Collimonas fungivorans Ter331: one gene and its partner. The protein of the gene in region 1 binds, or shares a complex with, the protein of each later gene. Links are inferred from orthologs where the notes say so. Each region holds a gene or a part of one and is shown in the gene's direction. Other genes may lie near its edges.

Region 1 (3,694 bases):
GGCCGCAGCGCATTTCACGAAGGACTGGATTTTCCAGCCTCGGTCGGCACCAGCATCGTCGCCGCGGCGGCCGGCGTCGTAATCGCCGCCGAATATCATCCGCAATACGGCAACATGCTTGATATCGACCACGGCAACGACATCATCACCCGCTACGCCCATGCCTCCCGGCTGTTTGTCAAGGTGGGCGACATCGTGCAGCGTGGCCAGCATATCGCCGATATTGGCACTACTGGACGTTCGACCGGGCCGCACCTGCATTTCGAAGTAAGAATCAAGGGCGTGGCGCAGGATCCGCGCAAGTTCCTGAACGCTGGCACCGACCTGGCCAAGATGGCAACATTGGCCGGGAAGTAATGAATGTTGTTGTAATGCAAGCACAGTAGAGCCCGGATGCGCCGGATGCCGGGCACAATTTGCGCAACTTGCTATTGTTTCCTGGTGCATAACCCCAATGTGTCGGGGACTGCATGATAAAATTCTCCGATTATTTAGCCACAGCCCGGTTTCGGGGTCATCCACAAGATGCCGCGGAATGCCGCCGGCGCTTTTTTTAGAATCCAAGCATGTCATTACTGACCCAGATTTTCGGTAGCCGCAACCAGCGCCTGCTTAAGCAATATAAAAAAGTCGTCCGACAAATTAATGCACTTGAACCGGCGTTCGAAAAACTGTCCGATGCCGAGCTGCAGGCGAAAACGCCGGAGCTCAAGCAACGCATAGCCGACGGCGAAAAGCTCGACGCCTTGCTGCCGGAAGCATTCGCGGTTTGCCGCGAGGCCGGCAAGCGGGTCTTGAAAATGCGCCATTTCGACGTGCAACTGATCGGCGGCATGGTATTGCATTACGGGAAAATCGCCGAAATGGGCACCGGCGAGGGCAAGACGCTGATGGCGACCCTGCCGGCATACCTGAATGCGCTGTCCGGCAAGGGCGTGCACGTGGTGACCGTCAATGACTACCTGGCGCAGCGCGATGCCGAGTGGATGGGACGTTTGTATGGCTGGCTGGGCCTGACGACCGGGGTCAACCTGTCGTCGGTGGAGCACGACGCCAAGCAGGTGGCTTACGGCGCCGACATCACCTACGGCACCAACAACGAATTCGGTTTCGATTACCTGCGCGACAACATGGTGTACGACGCCGCCGACCGCGTGCAGCGCAGCCTGAATTTCGCCATCGTCGATGAAGTCGACTCGATCCTGATCGATGAAGCGCGGACGCCGCTGATCATTTCCGGCCAGGCTGAAAATCACACCGACCTGTATTACAAGATCAATGAAGTGCCGCCGCTGCTGACCCAGCAGGTCGGCGAAGAAACGCCGGACGGCAAGGGCAAGGTAGAAGTCCCTGGCGATTACACCAAGGATGAAAAAGCGCACCAGGTGCTGCTGACCGAAGCCGGCCATGAAAAAGCCGAGCAGATCCTCACCGACATGGGCTTGCTGGCAGAAGGAGCGTCCCTGTACGACGCCGCCAACATCAGCCTGATCCATCACCTGTACGCCGCGCTGCGCGCGCACTCGCTGTATTTCAAGGACCAGCACTATGTGGTGCAGGGCGGCGAAATCGTCATCGTCGACGAATTCACCGGCCGCATGATGACCGGCCGCCGCTGGTCGGACGGCTTGCACCAGGCGGTGGAAGCCAAGGAAGGCGTCAAGATCCAGAACGAGAACCAGACCCTGGCCTCGATCACCTTCCAGAACTATTTCCGCATGTACGGCAAACTGGCTGGCATGACCGGCACTGCCGATACCGAAGCTTACGAATTTCAGGAAATCTACGGCCTGGAAACCGTGGTGATCCCGCAAAACCGGCCGAACCAGCGCAAGGACCGGCAAGACCAGGTCTACAAGACGTCGCAGGAAAAATACAATGCGATGCTGAAGGATATCCAGGATTGCTACGAGCGCGGACAGCCGGTGCTGGTGGGCACCACCTCGATCGAAAACTCGGAGCTGCTGTCCTCGATCCTGACCAAGGCCAAGCTGCCGCACAACGTGCTGAACGCCAAGCAGCATGCGCGCGAAGCGGAAATCATCGCGCAGGCAGGCCGTCCGCAAGCGATCACTATCGCCACCAACATGGCGGGACGCGGTACCGACATCGTGCTGGGCGGGAATGTCGAGAAACAGATCCAGTTCATCGAAGCCGACGACGCCCTCGGCGATACCGAAAAACAGCTGCGCTCCGACAAGTTGCGCGATGAATGGCAATCGCTGCATGACCACGTGGTCAATGCCGGCGGCTTGCATATCATCGGCACCGAGCGTCATGAATCGCGCCGGGTGGATAACCAGTTGCGCGGCCGTGCTGCGCGCCAGGGCGATCCGGGTTCTTCGCGTTTCTACCTGTCGCTGGACGACGCCTTGCTGCGCATTTTTGCCGGCGACCGCGTGCGCGCCATCATGGACCGGCTGAAAATGCCGGAAGGCGAGCCGATCGAGGCTGGTATCGTGTCGCGTTCGATCGAATCGGCGCAGCGCAAGGTCGAGGCGCGCAACTTCGATATCCGCAAGCAGCTGCTGGAATATGACGATGTCGCCAACGATCAGCGCAAGGTGATCTATCAGCAGCGCAACGAGTTGCTGGAATCGCAAGGCGTGTCCGAGACGGTGGCGTCGCTGCGCGAAGGCGTGCTGGACGACACCTTCCGCACTTATGTGCCGGAAGAATCGCTGGAAGAGCAGTGGAATATCCCGGCGCTGGAAGCAGCCTTGGCCAACGACCTGCACCTGGAAGTGCCGCTGGGCGAGATGCTGAAATCGGAACCTAACCTGACCGACGAGGATCTGCTGGAGCGCGTGCTGACTGCCGCCAATGCTACCTATGACGCCAAGACCGAAATCGTCGGCAAGGAATCGTTCGCCGGCTTCGAGCGCAGCGTCATGCTGCAAAGCGTCGACAGCCATTGGCGCGAACATCTGGCGGCGCTCGACCATCTGCGCCAGGGGATCCACCTGCGCGGTTACGCACAAAAGAATCCGAAGCAGGAATACAAGCGCGAAGCGTTTGAACTGTTTGGCCAGATGCTGGACCTGATCAAGAATGAAGTGGTCAAGGTGGTGATGACGGTACGTATCGAAAACCGCGAGGAAATCGCTGCTGCCGAAGAAGAAATGGCGCAGTCCCATGTGGAAAACGTGCACTACCAGCACGCCGATTTTGATTCGAACGAGGCGCCGGAAACCTTGCTGGCGCCGACTGCGCACAGCGATGAATCGCAGCAGCCGGGCAGCAGCGTGCCGAAGGTCGGCCGCAACGATCCTTGCCCTTGCGGCAGCGGCAAGAAATACAAGCAGTGCCACGGCCAGCTGATGTAACCGGCAAGGATGGGCAACAGCTAAAGCAGGGCGGGGAAACCCGCCCTTTGCTTTTGTTGCGGCAGATGTACACATGTTCTGCGCATACGCCTTAATACCCCTTAAAATAAGCACCTGGATTAGCTGCCGGTCTGCTGGACCGGGCAACCGACCCATTAATCTCGGCAAACCAGCGCCGCCAACACCTATATACCTAGTTAAGGATTCTCATGGCCGTCAACTCCCCCATTCCTGTCGCCGCCGACCTGCTGCCCGTGGCGGGCATCGAGCTTGGCCATGCCGAGGCCGGTGTGCGCAAAGCGAATCGCAAGGATTTGCTGGTGATGAAACTGGCGCCGACGGCGACGGTAGCCGGGGTGTTTACGCAA
Region 2 (3,284 bases), 4.1 Mb from region 1 along the record:
AACACGCAATCTCCGGCAAGCATGGCGCCTCATCGGTGCTGATGTTGCCAGCAAAAGACGGTACTGGCGTCATCGCCGGCGGTCCAATGCGCGCGATCTTTGAAGTACTGGGCGTGACGAACGTTGTGGCCAAGTCCACAGGTTCCACCAATCCGTACAACATGGTTCGTGCTACTTTGAACGGCTTGTCAAAGATGAACACGCCATCGGAAATTGCTGCCAAGCGCGGCAAGTCCGTTGAAGAAATTCTGGGCTAAGGTGATCAAAATGACAAAGACTGTAAAAGTACAATTGATCAAGGGTTTGATCGGCACGCGCGAAACTCATCGCGCGACAGTACGCGGCCTGGGCCTGCGTCGTGTGAATTCGGTTTCCGAATTGCAAGACACCCCATCTGTGCGCGGCATGATCAATAAAGTGTCCTATCTTGTGAAAGTGGTGTCGTAAGCTTAGGCTTGCGAACGGAGCAAATTATGGAATTGAATACTATTCAACCTGCAGATGGCGCCAAGCATTACAAGCGTCGCGTTGGTCGTGGTATCGGCTCAGGTATCGGTAAGACAGCCGGCCGCGGTCACAAGGGTCAAAAATCGCGTTCGGGCGGTTTCCACAAAGTCGGCTTTGAAGGCGGTCAGATGCCTTTGCAACGTCGTTTGCCAAAACGCGGCTTCAAGTCGATGGCAACCCCGTTCAAGGCTGAAGTTCGCTTGTCGGACCTGGAAAACCTGCCGGTAACTGAAATTGATATCCTGGTGTTGAAGCAAGCTGGCGTGATCGGCGAGCTGGCACGCGTGGTACGCGTCATCCTGTCGGGCGAAGTCACCAAAAAGGTAACGCTCAAGGGTCTGATCGCTACCAAAGGTGCAAAAGCTGCGATTGAAGCAGCCGGCGGATCCGTAGCTTAATTTGTCGTTCTAACTCGTAGCAATGGAGCAATAATTGGCGACATCTCCCCAACTTGCAAAGAGTGCTGCGAGCGGCTTCCCTTGGGGCCGTCTGTGGTTCTTGCTTGCTGCATTGGTTGTATATCGTATTGGTGCTCACATTCCCGTACCGGGAATTGATCCATCGCAGTTGGCGCAATTGTTTAAGCAGCACCAGGGCGGCATTTTGGGCATGTTCAACATGTTCTCTGGTGGTGCGTTGTCGCGGTTCACCGTATTTGCGCTGGGAATCATGCCGTATATTTCGGCATCGATCGTGATGCAATTGATGTCGATTGTGTCGCCTCAGCTGGAAGCGTTGAAGAAAGAAGGCGAGTCCGGTCGTCGCAAGATTACCCAGTACACCCGTTACGGTACGCTGTTGCTGGCGACGTTCCAGGCCCTGGGGATTGCTGTAGCACTGGAATCGCAACCTGGCCTGGTGCTGGATGCAGGCTTGGCTTTCCGCTTCACGACAGTTGTGACGCTGGTAACAGGAACAATGTTTTTGATGTGGTTGGGTGAACAGATTACCGAGCGTGGTCTTGGTAATGGTATCTCGATCATCATTTTTGCAGGTATCGCAGCTGGTTTGCCAAATGCGATCGGTGGTTTGTTCGGACAGGTAAGTACCGGTTCCATGAGTGCCCTGTCGGCGATCCTGATTTGTCTGATCGCGGCTGGCGTGACATACCTGGTGGTATTTATTGAACGTGGTCAACGCAAGATTCTGGTGAATTATGCCAAGCGTCAAGTGGGCAACAAGATTTATGGCGGTCAAAGCAGTCATTTGCCGCTGAAGCTGAACATGGCTGGTGTAATTCCTCCAATCTTCGCTTCCTCGATCATCTTGTTTCCTGCGACAATCACGAGTTGGTTTACTTCCGGTGATTCAACCAATCCGGTAGTCAACTTCCTCAAGGATATGGCGGCTTCACTGGCGCCAGGCGAACCGATTCATGCCTTGCTGTATGCGATTGCGATTGTGTTCTTCTGCTTCTTCTATACTGCGCTGGTATTCAACAGCAAGGAAACGGCAGACAACCTGAAGAAAAGCGGCGCGTTTGTGCCGGGGATTCGTCCAGGTGAGCAGACTGCGCGTTATATCGACAAGATCTTGATGCGCCTGACCCTGGTTGGCGCGGTCTATATCACGGTAGTGTGCCTGGTTCCGGAATTCTTGATCGCTCGCTGGAAGGTACCGTTCTATTTTGGTGGTACATCGCTGTTGATTATCGTAGTGGTCACCATGGACTTCATGGCACAGGTACAGAATTACGTGATGTCGCAGCAATATGATTCGCTGCTGCGTAAGGCAAATTTCAAGGGCGGCGTTTCGACGCGGTAAGTTGAGATGAACGACCAGAGGAACCAGTAGACCGAATGGCAAAAGACGACGTTATCCAGATGCAAGGCGAGATTCTTGAGAATCTCCCCAATGCAACATTTAGAGTCAAGTTGGAAAACGGACATATCGTCCTCGGTCATATTTCTGGCAAGATGCGCATGAACTATATTCGCATCCTGCCAGGAGATAAGGTGACAGTGGAATTGACACCTTATGATTTAAGCCGGGCACGGATTGTGTTCCGTACCAAGTAACAGCAATTAGAACCTAGAACGAAAGAGGGCAAAAATGAAAGTGCTCGCATCAGTCAAGCGGATCTGCCGCAACTGTAAGATCATTAAGCGCAAAGGCGTAGTTCGCGTCATTTGTACGGAACCGCGCCATAAACAGCGCCAAGGTTAATTAACGTTATTGATCGAGGAATAACGAATGGCACGTATTGCAGGGGTCAACATCCCCAATCATCAGCACACCGTCATCGGCTTGACAGCCATCTACGGTGTTGGCCGCCCACGCGCACAAGAAATTTGCGACAGCACGGGTATTTTGACTACGAAGAAGATCAAAGATCTCGACGATAACGAGCTGGAAAAGCTGCGCGACGAAATTGCAAAATTCGTCGTCGAAGGTGACCTGCGTCGTGAACTGTCGATGAACATCAAGCGTTTGATGGATCTGGGTTGCTATCGTGGTATGCGTCATCGCAAAGGCTTGCCTTGCCGTGGCCAACGTACTCGTACCAATGCACGTACCCGCAAGGGCCCGCGCAAAGCCGCTCAATCGCTGAAGAAATAATCGGGCTGCCACCTCACCGTGGCAACTGATCGTTTCATTTAGGTAGTCGGATTCAAGGAAATTATTATGGCAAAGTCCCCAAATAACGCCGCAGCAGCACGTGTGCGTAAAAAAGTTAAAAAGAACGTTGCTGAAGGCATCGCGCACATCCACGCGTCTTTCAACAACACCATCATCACGATTACCGATCGTCAAGGTAACGCGTTGTCGTGGGCGAC

What was found. Proteins that work in one complex are often made in the same cells at the same time.
Region 2: the proteins of secA (region 1) and secY are in contact, whole or in part, in a crystal structure (PDB 3DIN), measured with the Thermotoga maritima proteins. The link is inferred for Collimonas fungivorans Ter331 from one-to-one orthologs. Residues at the interface, in WP_004082002.1 of Thermotoga maritima: Glu261, Ala262, Arg263, Lys300, Ala301, Arg302, Thr303, Ile304, Ile305, Leu323, Tyr324, Asp325, Pro326, Val329, Ser330, Tyr333, Ile336, Lys340, Phe345, Val349, Glu363, Phe364, Tyr374, Ser375, Gly376, Gly377, Glu393, Ile395, Thr482, Ser483; in WP_004081795.1 of Thermotoga maritima: Glu108, Gly109, Glu110, Glu111, Ala236, Glu237, Arg238, Arg239, Ile240, Thr241, Ile242, Gln243, Tyr244, Ala245, Arg246, Arg247, Val248, Thr249, Gly250, Arg251, Arg252, Val253, Tyr254, Gly256, Ala257, Ser258, Thr259, Tyr260, Leu261, Pro262.

Annotation. Positions count from the first base shown.
Region 1 is NC_015856.1:4,612,511-4,616,204, reverse strand. What follows is about bases 227-3,526. They hold secA (preprotein translocase subunit SecA), read left to right. Parts: upstream 227-566; coding sequence 567-3,326; downstream 3,327-3,526. Other genes in these bases: CFU_RS20470 (M23 family metallopeptidase), read left to right, coding at 227-357. Also shown: more of CFU_RS20470, read left to right, coding at 1-226; bifunctional glutamate N-acetyltransferase/amino-acid acetyltransferase ArgJ, read left to right, coding at 3,536-3,694. UniProt on the Escherichia coli protein: Required for protein export, interacts with the SecYEG preprotein conducting channel.
Region 2 is NC_015856.1:516,044-519,327, forward strand. What follows is about bases 216-3,105. They hold secY (preprotein translocase subunit SecY), read left to right. Parts: upstream 216-939; coding sequence 940-2,271; downstream 2,272-3,105. Other genes in these bases: rpsE (30S ribosomal protein S5), read left to right, coding at 216-257; rpmD (50S ribosomal protein L30), read left to right, coding at 268-447; rplO (50S ribosomal protein L15), read left to right, coding at 474-905; infA (translation initiation factor IF-1), read left to right, coding at 2,307-2,525; rpmJ (50S ribosomal protein L36), read left to right, coding at 2,560-2,673. In the rest of the region: more of rpsE, read left to right, coding at 1-215; rpsK (30S ribosomal protein S11), read left to right, coding at 3,133-3,284. UniProt on the Escherichia coli protein: The central subunit of the protein translocation channel SecYEG. Consists of two halves formed by TMs 1-5 and 6-10.